DNA from 2 places in the Vibrio sp. ABH4_348 genome. Region 2 is predicted to be linked to the other one. Evidence: riboswitches for the same ligand, from Rfam matches in the RefSeq annotation. Region 2 holds a riboswitch; the other holds the start of a gene.
The links. Region 2 has a riboswitch for thiamine pyrophosphate ahead of thiB (thiamine ABC transporter substrate binding subunit). Riboswitches for the same ligand answer to the same signal wherever they lie in the genome.

Region 1 (11,006 bases), on a different contig from region 2:
GGCAATCTTGAAGAGCAGCCAATACCAGACACAAACACGACCTCGTGTTTTTGCTTGCCCGATTGAGCTAGCACTTTTTGCATGACGTTGAGAACATTGAAATCTCCGCACCCTCGGCACCATTTTACTTCTAGGTCACTGGCCCAGTCTTTGCGGCTAGCACGCACTTCAGTTTGCTTATCCATATTGTGATTCCTTACTTGGATCAGACGCTTTCAAAACAGCCATTGGTTGCAAATACCGAATTAGTTTTTCAATGTCTAAAGGTTGACCATCTACCTGCTGGTAACCCACCACTTGCCGTCCAGAGTGACTTTGCAACAGGTCCCGGAACTGATAGTGACTTTGCTCAATACTTACCACCTGGGTGTATTGATTAAATATATCCGCTAAATCTTTGGGCAACGGCTGCAGACATCTAAGGTGCATGTGACTGAAGAATTCATGAGTCGGATCTAACTGATCAATACAGGCATTGATTGTGGCAAAAGTACTGCCCCAACTGACCAGTAATACATGCGTCCGCTTGCTTGTTTGGTACAGTGGCTTGGGCGCTTTTGCTGCGCATGCTTGAAGTTTTTGCGCGCGTAGCTTGGTCATCAACTGGTGGTTTTGCGCATCGTGGCTAGGTTTTCCGGATACTCGATCTTTTTCTAACCCACCTGTTCTGTGGATACCATGTTCAGTTCCCGGAGCTACCCATTCGCGAGCATAGGTCCTCGCATCGCGAGAAAATGGCGAGTGCTTTAGCTGTGAGTTTTTTTGATAGAGGGCGGGTATATCGGGAACAGACCAAGATTGTGCCCCCATGGCGATGGTAGCGTCAGATAGAACAATGACAGGCGTCATAAACTCGACCGCAATATCAAAGGCGAGCAAAGTGATGTCATAGCAATCTGACGCGTTCATGGGGGCTAAGACCGGTATCGCTGAATCACCGTGTCGTCCAAACAACGCTAGTCGCAGGTCAGATTGCTCAGTTTTGGTCGGCATCCCAGTTGACGGGCCTGCTCGTTGCACGTTGACAACAACTAAGGGCAACTCAGCCATCACCGCGAGGTTGATGGTCTCCATTTTTAGCGACAAGCCAGGGCCGGATGTTGCGGTCACTCCGAGCCTTCCGGCAAAGGCTGCTCCTAACGCTAAGCCTGCCGCGGCAATTTCATCTTCCATTTGCACTGTGCTAATGGGGAACCCTTTGGCATCAGAGAGCTCATGCAAAATGTCTGAAGCAGGGGTGATCGGGTAGGCGCCAAACACCGCTTCTTTTTGGTGTCGATACGTCGCGGCTTTTATCGCTAACGCCGTGGCTTGGTTGCCAGTAATGACTCTGAATAGCTGCGTATCTAACGGCTTATCATGATGTGAAATATCCGTTGGGGGATTGGAGGGCAGCTCTAACGTCTCAGCAAAAAAATACCCAGATTGTAGCGCTTGTAAGTTAGCATTGAGAACTGAGGTTTTGTTGGCAAACTGCTTCTCAAGCCATTGCCTTCCTGCATCCAAAGGTTGTGCGTACATCCAAAACAAGATGCCTAGAGTGAAGAAGTTTTTGCATCGAAGTTTGGACTTTTTGTCTAGGTCATGGTCTTGTAAAGCACGCAACGTGAGCATTGCGAAATTGTGCCGAACTAGTGTGAATTGCGATAGAGCGTTGTCGCTTATGGCGTTTGAATCTAAGCCGACTTTGCTTAACGATTTATCATCTAACCCTGATTCATCAAGGAGTAAGTAGCCACCAGCGGATAATTTTGGCAAATGGACTTTTAACGCTGCTGCATTAAAACAAATCAAAACATCGTAGTGAGCGCCAAGAACCACATTAGGTTGATTACAGAACGCAAGACGAAGCGAAGAAACGCCATCTACACTTCCTGCTGGCGCACGTATTTCTGCGGGGTAATCGGGTTGCAACACCAAAAAATAGTGATTTGCCAATGTATGAGCGACGGGTTTGGCGGTCAATTGGACACCATCTCCAGAATCACCAGCAATACAAATTGATGACCTTTGATTCACGTAACCTCTCCTAATCTGAGGTGAATTTGCGGCTTAGAGGTAATGTTAAATAGTTTAAAACTATGTAAAAATGGCTCGGCTTTCACTTGATTCGTGAACAAAGTTCATGAAGGTTCAACAGTCTTGGGTTGGAGTGGTATGGATAAACTCAATTTATTGCAATTGTTTAGTTTGGTAGCCAACAAAGGTAGCTTTGCCGCCGCGGCGAGTTTTCTCGGGCAGTCTCCCTCCACGGTGAGCAAGGCGGTCTCTCGTCTCGAAAAAGACGTTGGGGTGAGATTGTTTCACCGGACGACTCGGCAGTTGAACTTAACCGAAGCCGGCGAACAATACCTCTTAACAGTGCGACAAGTATTGGAGTCATTGGAACAAAGTGAGCACGCACTTACCCAGCACACAGGGTCGCCATCAGGGACACTGAAAATAGCCTTACCCGTTTCCTATGGCTTGCGTTATATCAGCCCCATGATTCCCGCCTTTCAGGAAAAGTACCCAGACATTATCGTCGACATGGTGTTAACCGATGAATACAGCGACATTGTAAAAATGGGTGCGGATGTTGCGATCCGTAGCGGCCGACTCGAAGACAGTCGGCTGATCGCTAAAAAACTATCACCGATTGATATGGCGATTTACGCCACCCCCGAAATTGCCGCGCAACTTCCAGAAAAGTTGGATAAGCGCGTGCTGGAATCCACGCCTTGGGTGCATTTTCGCTTTAAGCAATCGGGAAAATATCTACCAATTTTTTTCCGAGAACAGGGTGAAGACTGGCAAGAGCTATCACCTCCAATCACCTTAGTGACTGATAATGGTAGCTCGTTAACGTCGTTGGCTTGCAACGGTGGGGGACTGGTGTATCTACCTCACTTTTTAGCTAAGGAGCACGTTCGAGTTGGTCAGTTGGTTCAAGTGGGGGAAGCGCGACGTGACCCCAACATCGCTGTGTATTTGTATTACACCAGTCGCGAATTTATGCCGGTGAAAACGCGAGTGTTTATCGATCACTTGGTCACGGAATTACAAGCGATGGGAGAAAACAGCACTCAAACCTGGTTGTTGTAAATCTTTGGTGAACAATCACTTGCTTGTGTAACGTCAGTTTAACAATTCGTGACAATGATTCACGAAAGCCATTCTGCAGACAATCTGTTTCACCGATTTGTTTTTGAGTAGCCTGATTGGGCTCAACATAAAAACAAATAGGTGATTCAATGTCCAAACCCAATCTTGTTGTCCTTGGTGGCGGAGCCGGCGGTCTGTCACTGGTCACGCAAATCATCAACACCCAAAAAGGCTCTTCAAAGTTCAACCTGATTCTAATTGATAGAAACGATCACCACATTTGGAAACCTTGGCTACATAAATACGTTCGCGGCAAACTCAATCGTCCGAATGATCGCGTAGAATACCGTAGCCATGCAGCCAAGAAAGGCTACCAGTTTGTACAGGGAGACATAGTCAGTGTTGATCGGCTAGAACGGGTAATTTCACTGACAACACCGTTTGGCAACCAGTCAATTCGTTACGATAAACTGGTGGTTGCGGTAGGCAGCCACGCCAATGATTTTGGCACACCAGGGGTCTATCAATATTGCCAGTTTTTGGACAGTCTAGAGCAAGCCAACGCCTTAAAAACTCGGGTAAATCACCTTCTCAATCGACCTAATAGTGAAGAAATTCAAGTTAACATTGTTGGTGGTGGCGCCACTGGCGTTGAGTTATCTGCTGAGTTGATCAGTATGTCTCCGTCAAGAATCAAAGTGAGGTTGTTTGAGGGTTCTTCTCGCTTGCTACCTGTCTTACCAGAAAAAGTTTCCTTACAGGCAAAAGAAAAATTGGAGAAGCTGGGTTGTGAGGTGAACTTAAACAGTCGAATCACCAAAGTCAGTGAAGGCCATCTTGAAGACGTGGATGGTATTCATCACCACGCCGACCTGCATATTTGGAGTGCGGGCATTATTGGTCCTGAGTTACTGACCCGGTTTGATGGTTTGGAACTGACCAACAATCGCCGACTAAAAGTCACCCCCAATTTGCGAGCAGAAAACGACAGCAACGTGTACGCCATTGGTGATTGCTGTGCGTGTCCTCAACCAGAAGGTCATGAAGTACCAGCGAAGGCGCAAGCAGCACTGCAGATGGCTAAATATTTAGCGAAGCACCTAAACACTATTTTGGATGGTCAGTCTTTCGACGACTTTGTCTATGTCGATCAGGGCTCTATTGTGGCAGTGGAAAAAGAGGCGTTTGGTAAGTTGGCGCTCGGCCCGTTTTTGGCTGGTCGTCTCGGTTATCGAATTTACTCCGCTTTGTATCGCAAACATCAGCAGTTGGTGCTGGGGACAAAAACTATGAGCTTGTCTTTTTTAGCAGATTGGTTATATCGAATGTCCACAAAATAAAATGTCGACCAAGTAAAACAGCTAAAGATTTAAACTCCTGTCGTTCTCTTTTGGGCCTGTCCTTGGGCCCATTTTTTTGATCAAAAAAGCTGACCGTAGTCAGCTTTTTAACGGGTGGTAGCACCAGCTACCTATTACTTTATTCGCCTTAGTTCGGCTTCTTTTCTGCTTCTTTATTGCATTCTTTCCAATATTGAATGCGAACCCGATGCAGCTGGGCTTTTCGTGTTTTCTTCATAATGCAATCCCTCTTGTTATTGTTGATAGGATCTAAACAAACTGACTTCGACGTTTCTGTGTCAAAATTCTGTTGCGGACAACATCTATATCACGATGAACATCACTTTTGTATGACAATTTCATGGAAGATTAGTTTCATAGAGTGATTCTAATCGCAAATCCAGTGTTTGCCAGTTTTTGACCAAAAAATGTCATTTAACGCCAATATTTCAGCAACATAAAGTTAACCCTAATGTCACGTCAGCCGACTAATCTGAGCCCACAAATAACGATAATCCTATGTGGAGTTAATGATGAGCCAGCCTAACGACCAAGAGTCAAAATTTAGTCAGATGATCAACGCACAGCTATCACGACGTACCTTTCTATCTGGTACCGCCGTGGCAGGCGCTGGCGCGTTTCTCACCTTAAACCCGGTTGCCAAAGCCGTTGCCGCGATGAGTTCTTCATCTTTGCTCAACTTTGAGCCGGTACCAGCATCGACAAAAGATGCAGTAATTGTGCCTAAAGGTTACAAAGTCGACACCTTGATGGCATGGGGAGACCCTATCTTCGTCAACGCACCTGATTTTGACCAAAGCGGAACGCAGAATGCGGCTGCTCAAGGGCAGCAATTTGGTGACAATACCGACGGTATGAGTGTATTTCCGATTGGTAAAAATCGCGCAGTATTGGCGGTGAACAACGAATACACCAATTACGAATACCTATTTGACCACAAAGGTGAAAAGCTGACGGCGGATGATGTGCTAAAAGCACAAAACGCCCACGGTGTTACTGTGGTTGAATTGGTCAAAGATAGCAATGGTTGGAAGATTGACCGCTCGGGGGAAAGAAACCGCCGCATTACCGCTAATACTGAGATGATGTTGACGGGTCCGGCTGCTGGCCACGAGTTACTGAAAACCAAAATGGACCCAGAGGGCATGAAACCGCTAGGTACGTTTAACAACTGTGCCAACGGTGAAACGCCATGGGGAACTTATCTAACCTGTGAAGAAAATTTCCACGGCTATTTTGGTACCAGCCAAGACGTTGAGCTTAGTGATAATTACGCGCGTTATGGGGTAAAAGCCAAGCTAGAGGGGCGATACAACTGGCATAAGCACGATGAACGTTTTGATGTATCAAAACATCCTAATGAGCCCCATCGCTTTGGCTGGGTTGTTGAAATTGATCCAAATGACCCGACGTCCACCCCGCTTAAGCGCACGGCATTAGGTCGATTTAAGCACGAAAACGCAGCGCTTTTGATTAATGAAGATGGCCATGTGGTGGTGTACCTTGGCGATGACGAGCGCGGTGAACATCTCTACAAGTTCGTATCGAAGAACCGCTATCAGCCAGGCAATAATCAAGCAAATCGAGACTTGCTAGAAGAAGGCACCTTGTACGTAGCCAAATTCGAAATTGAAGATGGTGAGTTGAAAGGTAAAGGTGAATGGCTTGAGCTGACTTATGGCAAAAATGGCTTAACCAAAGAAAACGGTTTCAACGACCAAGCCGAAGTCATGATCTTTGCACGTAAAGCCGCTACTCAAGTCGGTGCTACGACCATGGATCGACCGGAATGGGTCGCAGTACACCCAGATAATCAGCATGTCTTCTGTACCCTGACCAACAACAAACACCGTGGCAAAAAAGACAATCAACCGGTTGGTGGGCCTAACCCGCGAGCCGAGAACCACTACGGACAGATCATTCGTTGGACTCCAGCACAGGGCGATCATACTAAATCAGATTTTGATTGGGATTTATATTTGATTGCAGGTAACCCAGAAGTTCATCAAGGAACCATGTACGCAGGTAGCACCAATATTAACAAAGACAATATGTTTAACAGTCCTGATGGCATTGGCTTTGATAAAGCTGGTCGTCTGTGGATTCAAACAGATGGCAACTATTCCAACGAGGGCAACTTCGCCGGTCAAGGCAATAATCAGATGCTGTGTGCCGATCCGATGAGCGGAGAAATACGACGCTTCATGACCGGTCCAATCGCTTGTGAAATTACAGGCCTTGCCTTTTCTGAAGATCAAAAAACCATGTTTGTTGGCATTCAGCACCCAGGTGAGCGCGGCGCTCCGTCTCATTTCCCTGATGGTGGTGATAGCAAACCTCGCTCTGCGATTGTCATGGTGACCAAAGACGATGGTGGCGTGATCGGGTCTTAATCATCATTGGTAGATACCAATTAAAAAGGCGCATAGTGCGCCTTTTTTTAGTTTGCTCTAATCCTGATTTTTGATTGCTGGTTAAGCCGCGCTCATTTGCGCCGCGAGCTCTCTGCCATTCCCTCTGAACTTGTCTATCGTCCCTGCAAACAACGATGAAATATGGAGCAGTCGAGAATCAGGATGATCAGCAAGATAGGTAGCTTTGGCCTGATCAGAATCTAACGTATCCCAATCGCTGTGAATTTCTCTCGCAAAATGTATGGTAGCCGCGAGTTTAGGTGATACATCGGCTTCACGTGGATCGTGATAGTGCTCAATGGCATCCACCATATCATCAGGGAACTTCCACGATTTGGCGAGTTTGGCACCTAAAGTGGGGCCAGATACATCCAGCATCTCTTCTTGAACGGCAATCGGATCTTCACCGTTCTTAACACGCTCCATAATCTTAACTGCATCTTCTGGAACTAAGGTGTGAATCATCAGGTCACCTATGTTATGCAGCACGCCGGCGGTAAAGACTTCATTGGGATCAAGCCCTGATTCAGCACCTAACTTGCTGGATATCACTGCGACCTCAAACGTGTCTTCCCAATATTGGTCCATGTCCAAGGTTTTAATCTTTGGAAACGCACTTGAAAGGACGGAAGCGACAACCAAGGTTCTTACTGGACCTGTGCCTACTCGGACTAAGGCATCATTCACCGATGATGTGGTTTTGTTACCGCCGAAGTGGGCAGAATTAGCCATGCGTAGCAAGCGAGCACTTAGGATTTGATCCATGGCGATTTTGTCCGCGAGTTCGCCAAAATCGACTTCATCTTGGTTCACCATTTCTAACAGTTCTTGTAGCACTTTTTGGATTCGAGGTAATTCATTGAGGCGAGAAATCAACGCAGATTGACCCATATGGAGTCTCCTTTCCTAAGTTAAGCCAGTGGAGTCATCTCTAGATTTGGCTTTTGTTACCAGTCACATACTGTCAATGGGCTCATTTGATGTGAGCAATTTTTTTGCAAGAGATGTCACCTCACTAACTATAGGTCAGGAATTTCATTTGATACAAAGCGCGATGCAAATCTTTGATTGAAATGCAATTGATTGCATTATTTGTTTTCTAATCTTAAACCACCTTCTTTAGAAGGTGGTGATCGTTCCTTTGGGCTATGCCCGAAGAACGCTCATGTTCAAGATGTCCTCGTTTGTAACCAGCAAATTAAGGAAATAAAGAACATGAGCAGATATGAATCCGCTTCACACGTTTATTACAGGTGCCAGTACCACATAGTCTGGACACCCAAATACCGCCTGAAAATCTTGAAAGGAAATTTAGGTAAAGAGCTTTACCGCAGTATCTACATCTACAGCAACATGAAGAACTGTAAGGTTGTAGAGTTGAATGTTCAAGTAGACCATGTACACCTTGTCGTGAGATTGCCACCTAGTTTAAGTGTTTCGACATATATGGGCTTTGTAAAAGGACGAACCGCGATTCGCATGTTTAACAAATTTCCGTATTTAAGAAAGAAGAAATTATGGGGTAACAAATTCTGGCAAAGAGGCTACTTCGTTGATTCGGTAGGGATGAACGAGGAAATTATACGCAGGTATGTCCGGCACCAAGATCGTGTTGGAAAGGAAGAAGAAGAGCGTCAAATGCGTTTAGGGTTAGAAAACTAACAGTGAGCCCCCTTTTAGGGGGCCTTTCAAAGCCACCTGCTATGCAGGTGGATTTTTACAGGTTGAGATTAGATTGGTTGCTTGCAAACACTGACCGTTCAAAAGTGGGATGAGCTTAAGTTCGATACCGATTTTTGTGTCAGTGATAGCCTCGCTAACCAATTTACACCGTCAATGAGTCAAAATAACGCTGACATCCAATCCCAATAACTGGTATGATTTTTGTCAATAGTCGGGGTGCTCGTTAAGAGCTGAGATCGTTATTGAGACCCGTTGAACCTGATTCAGTTAAAACTGACGTAGGGAACTATGAACCGTTCACCATTAAGTGTGCTCAGATATCTTTGCAGTATCTCAGTGTGCTTCACGTTGTAATGGCTCTCCTACGTAGTACCACTAGGAGATGTTATGACCAATGCTAACTCTGTCGTTGATACACCCATTGCCCTAACCATTGCTGGTTCAGATAGTGGTGGTGGTGCTGGAATTCAAGCTGATATCAAAGCAATGTCGGCCACTGGTAGTTACGCAGCTTCCGCCATTACTGCCATCACGTCTCAAAATACGCAAGGTGTGTCTGCAATTCACGCCATTCCCATAGAGCACGTAGAAAGCCAGCTTGACGCCGTTTTTTCCGATCTAAAAATTAAAGCCGTTAAGGTTGGAATGCTGGCTGATTCGAACATCATTCGTGCGGTGGCAAAAAAGATTCGTCAGTACCAGCCTCAGTTTTTGGTTGTTGACCCCGTGATGGTAGCAACCAGCGGCGATTTACTGTTGGAGCAATCAGCGATTGAAACCCTTAAGTCTGAGCTTTTGCCTCTGGCGACCATAATTACCCCTAACTTACCTGAAGGTGCCGCGTTGATAGGCCGTCCTGTTCCCAAAACACAAGAAGATATGGACGCCATGATTGCCGATCTACGAGCATTAGATGTAGATACCATTTTGTTGAAAGGTGGTCACCTAACTGATGACGAGAACAGTAATGATTTACTGATTTTCCCAACCCATGTTGAGTGTCTATCCGCCAAACGTATCGAGACAAATAATACTCATGGCACAGGTTGTACTTTGTCATCGGCTATCGCTTCTTATCTCGCTCAAGGCCATTCGCTAGAAAAATCTGTGCAACTAGGTAAAACCTATATTTCGCAGGCTATTGCTCATGCCGATGAGCTAAAAGTGGGCAATGGGCACGGTCCAGTAAACCACTTTTTTCTAGGCCACACTTATGTCTAACGCTGATCTAGCACTGAGCTTTCGCGGTGCTAATCTAGGTTATAAAGACTCAGATTCTCTTGTTCTGTCTGGGCTCGATTTGTCGGTTTCTCGCGGCAATTGGACTTGTATCCTCGGGCGCAGCGGAGGCGGCAAAACCACACTTTTGCGCTATTTGGCTGGTTTGCTGGATAACAAAGTGACATTTTCCGGTGAACTGCACTTAGATAATGAGCTTAGCTCCGGCCGATTATCGGACTCGATTGCTTACATGGCTCAGCAAGATTTGTTGTATCCGTGGTTAAGTGTGCTCGACAATGTATGCTTGGCCGCTAGGTTTGAATCCAAAATTGATCACCAAGCGTATCGAGCGCGGGCAAACGAGTTGTTGCAACAAGTTGGATTGGAACAAGTTAAAGACTCTCTACCACAAACCCTCTCTGGTGGTATGCGTCAACGAGTGGCTCTGGCTAGAACTTTAATTCAAGATAAGCCCTTGGTTCTAATGGACGAACCATTTTCCGCGTTGGATGCGGTTAATCGTCATAAACTGCAAACGCTCGCCTGTCAGTTGCTGGTGGACAAAACCGTCGTGCTAATCACTCATGATCCACAAGAAGCCGTGCGATTGGCTTCTTCGTTATACGTCTTACAAGGACATCCTGCACAGGCAAGAAAGTTAACGGTCCCTGTTACCGCTGTGCCAAGGGATTTGGATGCAGAGTGTGCCACTCTCCAGCAAAGCATTATCGAGGAGTTGGAGGCGGACCATGTCTGAGCTGACTCAAATTCAAAACCGAACCTTAAACTTGAAAACCAAAGAGAGTGGCTCAGGCTCTGTTTTTCGTTTTTTGGTGACTGTGCTCATCCTAATTTCTATCTGGCAAGGTGTGGTGTGGGTGTTTGAACTCCCTCGGTATATCTTGCCAAGCCCATTTGAGGTTTTTGACAGGCTGGTTGCACGATTTGATGTGTTAATGCGCCATGCGTGGGTGACCGCGCAAGAGGTGCTGCTTGGGCTCGCACTCGGCCTTAGCGTCGGCTTATTTTTTGCGCTGCAAATGCTGTTGTTTAAACCAGTAAAACGCTGGCTATTGCCCCTATTGATCGCAAGCCAAGCGATTCCCGTTTTTGCCATCGCACCACTTTTGATGTTGTGGCTAGGCTACGGCGTTGCTTCGAAAGTAGTGATGGCAGCGATCATCATTTTCTTCCCGGTAACCACCTGTTGTTACGACGGCCTAAGAAATACTCCCAAAGGCTT
Region 2 (11,006 bases):
GAGATGGCGATTAATACCAATACTCGTGTTGTGTGTCGGCCTAACTCATACTTTTGTGTGTAACTTCTTTCATTACTGAGGGGCAAAAGTCACAGAAATTTGTTGTAGGGGGTAGGTGTTGGAAGAATGTGAAGTCGAGGCTCTATTGAGAAATAGAGTATTTGGGTTAGGCAGTAGGCAGTCAACAGACAATAAAAAAGCCAGCTTGCGCTGGCTTTTTCAAATAGTTTCAGAAATTACTTCTGAGCACGCTCGTAAGAGCTTAGGATTTCTTGACGTGCTGCTTCAACATCAGCCCAACCGTCAACTTTAACCCACTTGCCTGACTCAAGTTCTTTGTAACGCTCAAAGAAGTGAGTGATCTGTGCTTTTAGTAGCTCAGGCAGGTCGTTCACATCTTGTATGTGATCGTACTCTTTGGTTAGCTTAGTGTGAGGTACAGCGACAACTTTTGCGTCTTCACCAGACTCGTCAGTCATTTTTAGTACGCCGACTGGACGACAGCGGATTACTGAACCCGGTGCTAGAGGGTGTGGGGTTGGAACCAACACATCTACTGGGTCGCCATCAAGAGACAAAGTGTGATTTACGTAACCGTAGTTACATGGGTAGAACATAGGAGCAGACATGAAGCGGTCTACAAACACAGCACCAGAGTCTTTGTCTACTTCGTATTTGATTGGATCTGCATTCGCAGGAATTTCGATCACAACATAGATATCATCTGGAAGTGACTTACCTGCAGGTACATTGTTTAAGCTCATCAATGGGTCCTTTATAGAATAGGGCGTAAATTTCAACCGCAAACTTTAGCGGCAAAGGTACACCCCTGTAAACTGGCATTTGGTCTAATTCTCGCAAAAATCCGCAATTCCTTACTGAAATTGCAATGCAATTGCTATTTATGGAGCTTCTCCATAAATTTCCAAATGCTCTTCTACCTTATTCACCATACTTTCGGAGCCAACAAAAAACGGTACTCGTTGATGAAGCTCGGTGGGTTTTAGATCCATGATTCGATTTACACCGTCTGATGCTAAGCCGCCAGCTTGTTCAATCAGAAATGCCATTGGATTGCATTCGTACAATAGGCGCAGCTTTCCTTGCGGGTGGCTTTGTGTACTCGGGTATAAGTAGATGCCACCTTTAAGCAAATTGCGGTGAAAGTCGGCTACTAGTGAACCAATATAACGCGAGGTATAGGGACGACCGTCTTCAGGAACGTTCTCTTGGCAGTATTTAATGTATTTCTTCACACCTTGAGGAAAACGAACGTAGTTGCCTTCGTTAATGGAGTAGATTTTTCCATTTTTAGGAATTGTCATATTTTCATGAGAGAGAATGAAGGTGCCGAGAGAAGGATCGTAAGTGAAGCCGTTGACGCCTTTGCCTGTGGTGTACACCAACATCGTTGACGAACCATAGATAACATAGCCTGCCGCGACTTGCTGATGACCAGGTTGCAGAAAATCTTCTTCGGTTGCCGGTGTGCCGATGGGAGAAACGCGGCGGTAGATGGAGAAAATAGTGCCGACCGAAACGTTAACATCAATATTGGAGGAACCATCAAGAGGATCCATTAAAACCACGTATTTGGCGTTTTTATTCAGTTCTTTATTGAAAGCGACCGCTTCGTCTTCTTCTTCACTGGCTACTCCACATACTTGATCTCGAGCTTCCAGTGCAGCCTTAAACTTGTCATTGGCATAAACGTCGAGCTTTTGTTGTTCTTCGCCTTGAACGTTTTCAGTACCGACTGCGCCAGTAATATCGGCTAGACCTGCTTTATTGATTTCTCGGTTTACAATTTTCGCGGCTAGCCGAATTGAAGAGAGTAATGACGATAAGTCGCCACTGGCATGAGGGAAATCGGTTTGTTTTTCTACAATGAATTCGCCTAATGTGCGCATTCCAGACATGTCGAGTATTTCCTATGGATTAATTGGCTTCAAATAGTAGTTGTAGTTTTGGAAGATTGGCTTTTACCAAGCTCTGTCAGAAGTTTAGGTGCAGAATCTTTTTAATGGTACTGAAGTAACTGTTTGGTATCGCATTTTTCACTTATGAATTACAGTGTATTGCATCATCGGGGAAATGGCGTTTTTGTTGTGAAAATGAGGTCTTGTGAGCAATGCATGAAGACAAGTCTCGCATTCATAACACTGGCGCGCATAATGAACGTCATGACATAAAAAATAGGTTGGAATATGCATATTCATATCTTGGGGATCTGCGGTACTTTTATGGGAGGCGCAGCCATTTTAGCAAGGCAACTCGGTCATAAAGTGACGGGTAGCGATAGCAATGTCTATCCACCGATGAGTACATTGTTGGAATCTCAAGATATTGAAATTATAGAAGGTTTTGATGTTTCGCAATTGAGCCCAGAACCCGATCTTGTGGTTGTTGGCAATGCGATGAGCCGCGGCAACCCTTGTGTGGAATACGTTCTTAATCACAACCTTAATTACACATCTGGGCCGCAATGGTTACACGATTTTCTACTAAAAGATCGCTGGGTGTTGGCGGTCTCAGGAACCCATGGCAAAACCACCACATCCAGTATGTTAGCGTGGATTTTACAAGACTGCGGTTACCAACCCGGGTTTTTAGTCGGCGGGGTTCTCGGTAACTTCGGCGTGTCTGCGCAATTGGGTGATGGTGTATTTTTTGTAGTCGAAGCGGACGAATATGACAGTGCTTTTTTCGACAAACGTTCTAAGTTTGTTCACTACCATCCCAAGACCTTAGTCATTAACAACTTAGAGTTCGATCATGCAGACATTTTCGATGATCTTGAAGCTATCAAGCGTCAGTTCCATCATTTGGTTCGCACGGTGCCTGGTATTGGCAAAGTGTTGATCCCGGCACAAGATTCCGCGGTTTTAGATGTAATTCAACGTGGTTGTTGGAGCGAAATAGAAACGGCAAGTAATGGGTTGGATGATTCCTCCAATTGGCGAACGGAAAAATTAGCAGCCGATGGTTCAAGTTTTTCAGTTTATTTACAGGGTAAGCATGTCGGGGATGTCACTTGGGATTTGATTGGTGATCACAATGTAAGCAATGCGCTTATGGCGATCGCGGCGGCACGCCATGTTGGAGTTGAGCCGAAATACGCCTGCCAATCCCTTCAGACATTTGTTAATACCAAGCGCAGGTTAGAGCTGAAAGGCAGAGTTTCTGGTGTCAGTATTTACGATGATTTTGCTCATCACCCCACAGCCATTGAACTGACCTTGTCAGGTTTGCGTAACAAGGTCGGTAAACAAAGAATAATTGCCGTGCTAGAACCTCGCAGTGCGACAATGAAGCGCGGTGTCCACAATGATAAGCTGGCAGCCAGTTTGTCGAAAGCTGATGTGGTATTCTTGTTTCAACCTGACAATATTGATTGGACCCTCGATCCTATTGCTAAGGCGTGTCGTCAAAAGGCGAGTGTTCACTCCACCACTCAAACCCTTCTCGATGCGCTGTTACATGAAATAGCAGCGGGTGATCACGTGGTAATCATGAGCAACGGCGGCTTTGGTGGAATACACAACAAACTGCTTGCCGCGTTGCAGCACTTAGAGCAAGTATGAGCACATATAACGAACCCATTACCTTAGCCTTCACCGGCGCGTCTGGTGCCCCTTATGGCCTTCGACTACTTGAGCAATTGTTGGCAGCCAATCATCAGGTCTATCTGCTGATTTCCTCCGCCGCCCGTGTCGTTATGGCGACAGAGCATGGTTTGAAACTGCCAAGTAGTCCTGAAAAAACGCAGCAAATACTGGCTGAGCGTTATCAAGCCCAACCCGGACAGCTGGTGGTAAGTGGTAAAGAAGATTGGTTCTCTCCCGTTGCATCTGGTTCGGCGGCACCGAGAAAAATGGTTGTATGCCCATGCTCAGCGGGAAGCCTAGCGGCGATTGCTAATGGCATGTCAGACAATCTTATTGAACGTGCAGCGGATGTGGTTTTAAAAGAACGTGGGCAACTGTTATTGGTCGTGCGAGAAACGCCATTTTCGACCCTTCACCTTGAGAATATGCACAAGCTCTCTCAGCTAGGGGTCACTATTATGCCTGCGGCACCGGGTTTTTATCACAATCCGAAGACCATTGATGATCTTGTTGACTTTATGGTGGCTAGAATTCTTGACCACTTGCGCGTTGAGCAACAACTGGTACCTCGCTGGGGGTATGACCAGCGCGCGCAGTAATACTACTCAAAATGACATTGGGCAGTTACAATTACTGCTAACTCAACGGGGAGCGATTTGCTGAGATTGGAATGGATGAAAAATCATTCCAGAACCCGCTGACCTGAACCAGATAATACTGGCGTAGGGATTGAGACTTTCGAAAATAGCGTTTTCAGCCTCACCTATGCCTCCAAATACTTGGAGTGATTCTTGTGAAATATTCTTTGTTAACCGCCGCCATGCTAATGAGTGGCTCAGTTTTTGCCGCTACCCCGAGTCTGAATGTATACACCTACAGCTCGTTCACGTCTGATTGGGGACCAGGTCCGGAAATTGAAAAGCGATTCGAAGCGCAGTGCGATTGTGATTTGAACTTTGTTGCGTTAGATGATGGCGTCTCTATCCTGAATCGCCTGAAGCTGGAAGGTAAATCGACCAAAGCAGACGTGGTTCTTGGACTTGATGACAACTTAATGGCCGAAGCGTTGGAAACAGGCTTACTTGCCAACCATCAAGTGGATACCAGCAAAGTGACTTTGCCGGGCGGCTGGAAGGATGAAGTGTTTGTACCGTTTGACTACGGCTATTTCGCCTTTGTCTACAACACCGAAACCGTCACCAACCCACCAAAGAGCTTGAAGGAGCTGGTAGAGCAGCGTGATGACCTTAAAGTTATCTACCAAGATCCTCGGACTTCCGTTCCGGGACAAGGGTTGATGTTGTGGATGAAGAGTGTTTATGGCGACAAGGCGGGTAAAGCTTGGCAGCAACTCGCCCAAAAGACAGTAACGGTGACCAAAGGTTGGTCAGAGGCGTATTCTCTGTTTTTGAAAGGCGAATCTGATCTGGTTCTGTCTTACACTACATCTCCTGCTTATCATCTCATTGCCGAGGAAGACTCAAGATATGCCAGCGCTGACTTTGCTGAAGGTCATTACACTCAAGTTGAAGTTGCGGCTAAGGTAGCAAGCTCCAATCAACAAACTTTGGCGGATGAGTTTTTGCAATTTGTCGTCAGCGACGATTTCCAATCGGTTATCCCAACAGGAAACTGGATGTATCCAGTCACGGGGATTGAATTACCTCAAGGCTTTGAAACTCTGAATGTACCAGAAAAAGCACTGCGTTTTACGCCGGAAGAAATTGCCGAAAATCGTCAAGCTTGGATTCGCGAGTGGCGCAGCGCAGCCGCGAAGTAATTGATTCGAGGATCAGTGGGTATTTTGCTACGCGGAACACCTAAAATTGGAATAGGGGTCGCGATGCTTATCGCGGCCTTTATTTTTGCCAGTCTATTCAGTCTGCTGAACTATGCAGACGTTTCTGGTATTCGACTACTTTGGCAAGATAGCTATTATCTGAGAATCACCGTATTCAGCTTAAACCAAGCGATTTTGTCGACGATCCTGAGTATAGGACTGGCGATTCCACTCGCCGGTGCTTTGGCTCGCCGTCAATTTTTGGGTAAAGCGTTACTACTCAAACTCTTTAGCATGACGTTAGTTATGCCCGTGTTGGTGGGTGTGTTTGGCCTGTTGGCTTTGTATGGTAACAACGGGATTGTGCTCAATTGGGTGAAGGCACTGTTTCCTGATGTGGAGTACTCAATTTATGGTCTAAATGGTATTTTGCTTGCCCATGTGTTTTTCAACCTGCCGTATGCCGCAAGCTTGTTAACCAAAACGCTAACTCATGTACCCACTGAACAAAACTTGCTTTCCGCACACTTGGGGTTTTCCCCGTGGTATAAATTCAAACTGGTAGATTGGCCGCGTATTCGACAATCGCTGCCTAACATCGCGGGTTTAGTCTTTATGCTGTGTTTCACCAGCTTCGCTGCCGTAATGGCTTTAGGCGGAGGCCCCGGCGCCACAACGATTGAATTAGCGGTATTTCAAGCCATTAAGTTTGATTTTGATCTGACGATGGGGGCGGTGTTAGCCATATGGCAGATGCTATTGTGCGTGGTTTTTATTCTCGCTATTCGTCTTTTCTCTAGTCAAAAACGTTTTACCTACAGCCAATCAGATCAACGGAACGGACCAGTACTTGGCGTCAAACCCTATGTCGATTCACGGAGCACTCGTTGTCTCGACACTGTCATTATTTTTTGTTCAGTGTTGTTTGTCGTACCGCCTTTAGTTTGGACCTTGAGTGAAGGCATCAATGATAAAACTCTACAGGTGTTGCTCGACCCGTTATTTATTCGTGCTTTAGTCACGTCATTGGGGATTGCGATCGGGGCTGCTTCATTGGCTTTGCTGATGTCATTCTCAATCCTGATGACCTCGAGACATTGGCGTTTTTATGCAAACAATAAAAAAGCAGATGGCATAGAGCTGATTGGTAGCATCATTTTGGTAACACCGGGTCTAGTGATTAGCACAGGTGCTTTTCTGGTGTTGCGAAATTTAGGCTTGGTTTTTGAATGGGCGTGGGGCATTGTTTTAGTCGTCAATGCTTTGATGGCTTTACCGTATGCCATAAAAACGCTTGGTCAGCCTATGTATCAAGTCGAGCAGCAATATCACCAACTGAGTAGAAGTCTAAATTTGAGGGGCTGGAATCGGATAATACTGGTCGATTGGCCTGTGTTAGCCAGTGCGATTACTCATACCGGTGCAATTTGCTTCATGATGGCTCTGGGAGATTTAAGCGCCATCGCGTTGTTCGGTAGCCAAGAACTGATGACATTGCCTTGGCTATTGTTTCAATGGATGGGAAGTTATCGAATGAATGAAGCGGCCGTGGTCGCCACCGTATTATTACTACTGAGCTTTCTGTGTTTTTCAGGTGCCAATGGCTTAAAACACACTCGTTCTGTGACTGGTCGCAAGGGATAAAGTATTGAATATCGAGCAGCTAACTTATCGCTATCAACAAGAAACCTTTTGTTTTGATACTCAAATCGAGCAGGGAAAGCTGGTCTCGATCTTGGGTAACAGCGGGGCAGGGAAGTCGACATTTTTTGCGTTACTAGGTGGCTTCTTGTCGCCAACTCATGGCGATTTTACGTTTGATGGCAAGTCATTGTTATCTCTACAACCTCATCAACGACCGTTTTCCATTTTGTTTCAAGAACACAATTTGTTTGATCACCTGACGGTCAAAGACAATGTTGGATTGGGTATAAGCCCTAAGTTGAAGCTGAGTTCCAGTGAATGGGCTGAAGTAGCACTTGCCGCGCAGCAGGTTGGCTTGGGGGATTTGATGGAGCGTTTGCCAACTGAACTATCCGGTGGTCAGAAGCAGCGAGCCGCGCTGGCGCGATGTTTAGTTCAAAGAAAACCAGTATGGCTGATGGACGAACCGTTTTCAGCTCTGGATCCTGTATTGAGAAATGAAATGCTAAGCCTAGTCGCTAAACTGGCAAAGGAACATGGTGTCACTGTATTGATGATTACTCATTTTGTCCAAGATGCACTAGCAATCACAGATGAATTCCGCTTCATTGAGCAGGGCAAAATACTCGCGTCAGGTGCGATTGAGTCACTTACAGAAGATCACAGTAATCCGACGGTGGCTCAATTTGTGAAAGCGGGCAACCGTCGAACTGTCGAACCATCGAACTGTTGAAAGCTAGGCTTCGCTGAGCTCTCTCAAATATTGAAAGATCTCGCGATAAGCTTTGGCTGGTTTGTTGGCTTTTTTCTCTTTGGCCGCTTGTCTAGCCAGTTGACGAAGACGCTGTCGGTCTGCCTCAGGGTATTCTTCAAGCACATCGTTAATTGCTGCATCACCTTGATCGACAATCTTGTCGCGCAACGCTTCTAACTTGTGAAGATGGGCCGTAGCCTGTGAGTGTTTGTTACGAATCTTGTCCAAAGCGGCTTGGATTGGTTCGTGGTCAACGCTACGCATTAATTTACCAATGTACTGAAGCTGGCGACGCTTTGCTTCATTTTTGAAACGCTGAGCGTCTTTGATTGCATCGTAAAGATCTTCATCAAGTGGAATCTTTTCCAACACACCTGGCTTAAGTGCCACTAACTCTTCACCGATTTTTTGCAACTCTTCCATGTCGCGTTTCATTTCGGTTTTACTGACCCAAATGATTTCTTCTTCAGGCTCCCAAGGAGCCTTTTGATTCTTACGAGCCATTTGTTTTAGCCTGATCACTGTGTTTCATTGAATTTTCCGCATTTTAACAAGAATCGTGGGGAGATGGCGAAAATCTTGTTATCCTAATTCTATACATTCTAGGTGATGAAATAGATATGGACGTAAAACAACAAGTCAAAGAGCAAACGGTGCAGCTTGAAAATGCCGTTGCCAAAGCGCTTGAGTTGGCAAATAGCAAATCGCAAGCCGCTGAAGTCGCGATTACTAAGTCTACTGGTTTGAGTGTATCAAGCCGCAACTGTGAAGTGGAAAACGTTGAGTTTAACAGCGACGGAGCACTCGGAATTACCGTTTACCGAAACGGTAAAAAAGGTAGCGCATCGACATCAGATTTAAGTGATTTGGCGATTCAGAAAACGGTTGAAGCCGCGTTAGACATTGCTAACTATACGTCCGAAGACCCTTATGCTGGCCCGGCTCCAAAAGAGCTGATGGTTCAGGACATTCCAGATCTCGACCTATTTCATCCCGATGTACCTGATCCAGACAAAGCGGCGCAATACGCCATTGAGGCTGAACAAACTGCATTGGCTTACAGTGATAAGATCAAACAAAGTGATGGCGCGAGCTATGACAGCCACTATGGTGTCAAAGTGTACGGAAACAGTCATGGCTTGTTAGCGAGTTATGCGTCAAGTCGACACAGCTTGAGCTGCAGTGTTATTGGCTTAGGTGAGAATGGCGAAATGGAGCGCGATTACAGCTACACCCTCGCTCGCCATAAAGACGCACTGTGGACACCGGCTTCTGTGGGCACTAAAGCGGCTGAAAAAGCGGTGAAGCGCTTAGATGCACGTAAAGTCAATACTGGCCAATACCCAGTGATGTTCCTTGCCGATGTGGCAACAGGTTTAGTGGGGCATCTCGTAATGGCGATTAGTGGCGGTAATCTGTACCGAAAGTCGACATTTTTGCTTGATCACCTAGGCAAACAAATTACCCCAGAATGGTTCAACATCAATGAAGATCCACATGTTAAACGCGGCTTGGCCTCTTCGCCATTCGACAGTGAAGGTGTGGCAACACAAGCTCGTCAGATTGTTGATGATGGGGTATTGGCGACCTATCTACTGACCAGCTATTCGGCGCGTAAATTGGATATGACACCAACGGGTCACGCTGGTGGCATTCACAATTGGTTTGTGCAATCGACAGGTGAAGATTTTGAACAGATGCTACAAAAGCTTGGTACTGGTGTACTTGTGACGGAGTTGATGGGGCAAGGGGTCAATATGGTCACTGGTGATTACTCACGCGGTGCGGCGGGCTTCTGGGTTGAGAATGGACAAATTCAGTACCCGATTTCTGAATTCACTATCGCAGGTAACTTGAAAGATATGTTCGCCAATATGGTTGCCGTTGGATCAGATGTTGAGCTGCGCTCGCAAATTCAGACTGGTTCTATTCTACTTGAGTCCATGAAAGTGGCCGGCGAATAACTTATTTGGCCATCACGAAAAAGATCTAAACAAAAAAATGCTTGGTTTTGACCAAGCATTTTTTATTGAAGTAGTTATTTCCACTATGCCCCAACTGATTTATCTAGATTAGCAGCGTAGCCAAGCCAAGAAAGACAAATAATCCCACCACGTCGGTAATCGTGGTTAGTGCCATACCCCCGGCTAATGCGGGGTCTATTTTCATTCTTTTCAACAGAATTGGAATACTTACACCAGCAATACCCGCAACAATAAGATTGGTTAGCATTGCGCCGGAAATGATCCCACCAAGTAACCAATTGTCCTTCCAAAGCACAACGATGCCACCAATGATCAAAGACCAAAGCAAGCCATTGAGTAAGCCGATGGCGGCTTCTTTTAGTAACAATTCCCTTTTGTTGGCGTCGCCGATATGACCGAGCGCTAAACCTCGAATCACCAGAGCGACGGTCTGGTTACCGGCAACTCCCCCCATAGAGGGGACTATGGTCATCAAAATCGCAATCGCCGCCATTTGCTCTAGAGTATCTTCAAACATGTTAGAAACGGAGGCTGCCGCTAAGGCGGCGAGAACATTTGCACCGAGCCAAACTGAGCGACGACGTGCAGATTTCACCACGGGTGCGAAGGTATCTTCTTCGTCATCTAGACCAGCCATACTCATCATGGAGTGTTCCGCGTCTTCGCGGATTACGTCGACCACATCATCGATAGTAATACGGCCGAGTAGAACTTGGTCTTCATCGATTACGGGGGCCGATACCCAGTTTCGGCGCTCAAACAGGCTAGCGACATCGGAAGCACTCATCAATACGTCGATCGCGTCGTCTGTGGCATCCATAATGTCGCTCACGGTCACATCAGGTTGTGTGGTAAGCAAAGTGGTAATAGGTAACTCGCCTATCAAGGTGCTATTTTGGTCGACCACATAAATGGCATCGGTGGCGTCGGGCAGTTCGCCCTTCATTCGCAGATAACGCAAGACCACATCAATATCGACATCACCACGTATCGTGATAACGTCAGTATTCATTAAGCTACCTGCAGTGTCCTCATCATAAGAGAGTGCACGTTCGACTCGTTGCCTATCTGCGACGTCCATTTGACCAAGGATTTCTTGCGAGACGTCATCGGGAAGGCTGCGCAGAACGTAGGCAACGTCATCGGTTTCCATCCCTTCGGTGGCCTCGGCCAGAACTTCGGTCGACATCTTAGAGACAAAATCATCTTTAATGTCTTCGCTCAATTCATCGAGG

Region 1: another riboswitch for thiamine pyrophosphate. It lies ahead of thiD (bifunctional hydroxymethylpyrimidine kinase/phosphomethylpyrimidine kinase); the one in region 2 lies ahead of thiB (thiamine ABC transporter substrate binding subunit).

Annotation. Positions count from the first base shown of each region.
Region 1 is NZ_JBSWVW010000002.1:519,649-530,654, reverse strand. Features, by position in the region: gene ACXAFJ_RS16160 (2-oxoacid:ferredoxin oxidoreductase subunit beta) at 1-185, opposite strand, end outside; gene ACXAFJ_RS16155 (2-oxoacid:acceptor oxidoreductase subunit alpha) at 178-2,019, opposite strand; gene ACXAFJ_RS16150 (LysR family transcriptional regulator) at 2,158-3,084, shown strand; gene ACXAFJ_RS16145 (NAD(P)/FAD-dependent oxidoreductase) at 3,234-4,424, shown strand; gene ACXAFJ_RS16140 (PhoX family protein) at 4,958-6,838, shown strand; gene ACXAFJ_RS16135 (HDOD domain-containing protein) at 6,920-7,750, opposite strand; gene tnpA (IS200/IS605 family transposase) at 8,075-8,521, shown strand; TPP riboswitch at 8,745-8,844, shown strand; gene thiD (bifunctional hydroxymethylpyrimidine kinase/phosphomethylpyrimidine kinase) at 8,930-9,763, shown strand; gene ACXAFJ_RS16120 (ABC transporter ATP-binding protein) at 9,756-10,520, shown strand; partial or broken gene ACXAFJ_RS16115 (ABC transporter permease) at 10,624-11,006, shown strand, end outside.
Region 2 is NZ_JBSWVW010000001.1:126,829-137,834, forward strand. Features, by position in the region: gene ppa (inorganic diphosphatase) at 237-764, opposite strand; gene fbp (class 1 fructose-bisphosphatase) at 903-1,919, opposite strand; gene mpl (UDP-N-acetylmuramate:L-alanyl-gamma-D-glutamyl-meso-diaminopimelate ligase) at 2,208-3,584, shown strand; gene ACXAFJ_RS00650 (flavin prenyltransferase UbiX) at 3,581-4,207, shown strand; TPP riboswitch at 4,244-4,354, shown strand; gene thiB (thiamine ABC transporter substrate binding subunit) at 4,402-5,388, shown strand; gene thiP (thiamine/thiamine pyrophosphate ABC transporter permease) at 5,404-7,032, shown strand; gene thiQ (thiamine ABC transporter ATP-binding protein) at 7,037-7,765, shown strand; gene yjgA (ribosome biogenesis factor YjgA) at 7,769-8,290, opposite strand; gene pmbA (metalloprotease PmbA) at 8,407-9,750, shown strand; gene mgtE (magnesium transporter) at 9,854-11,006, opposite strand, start outside.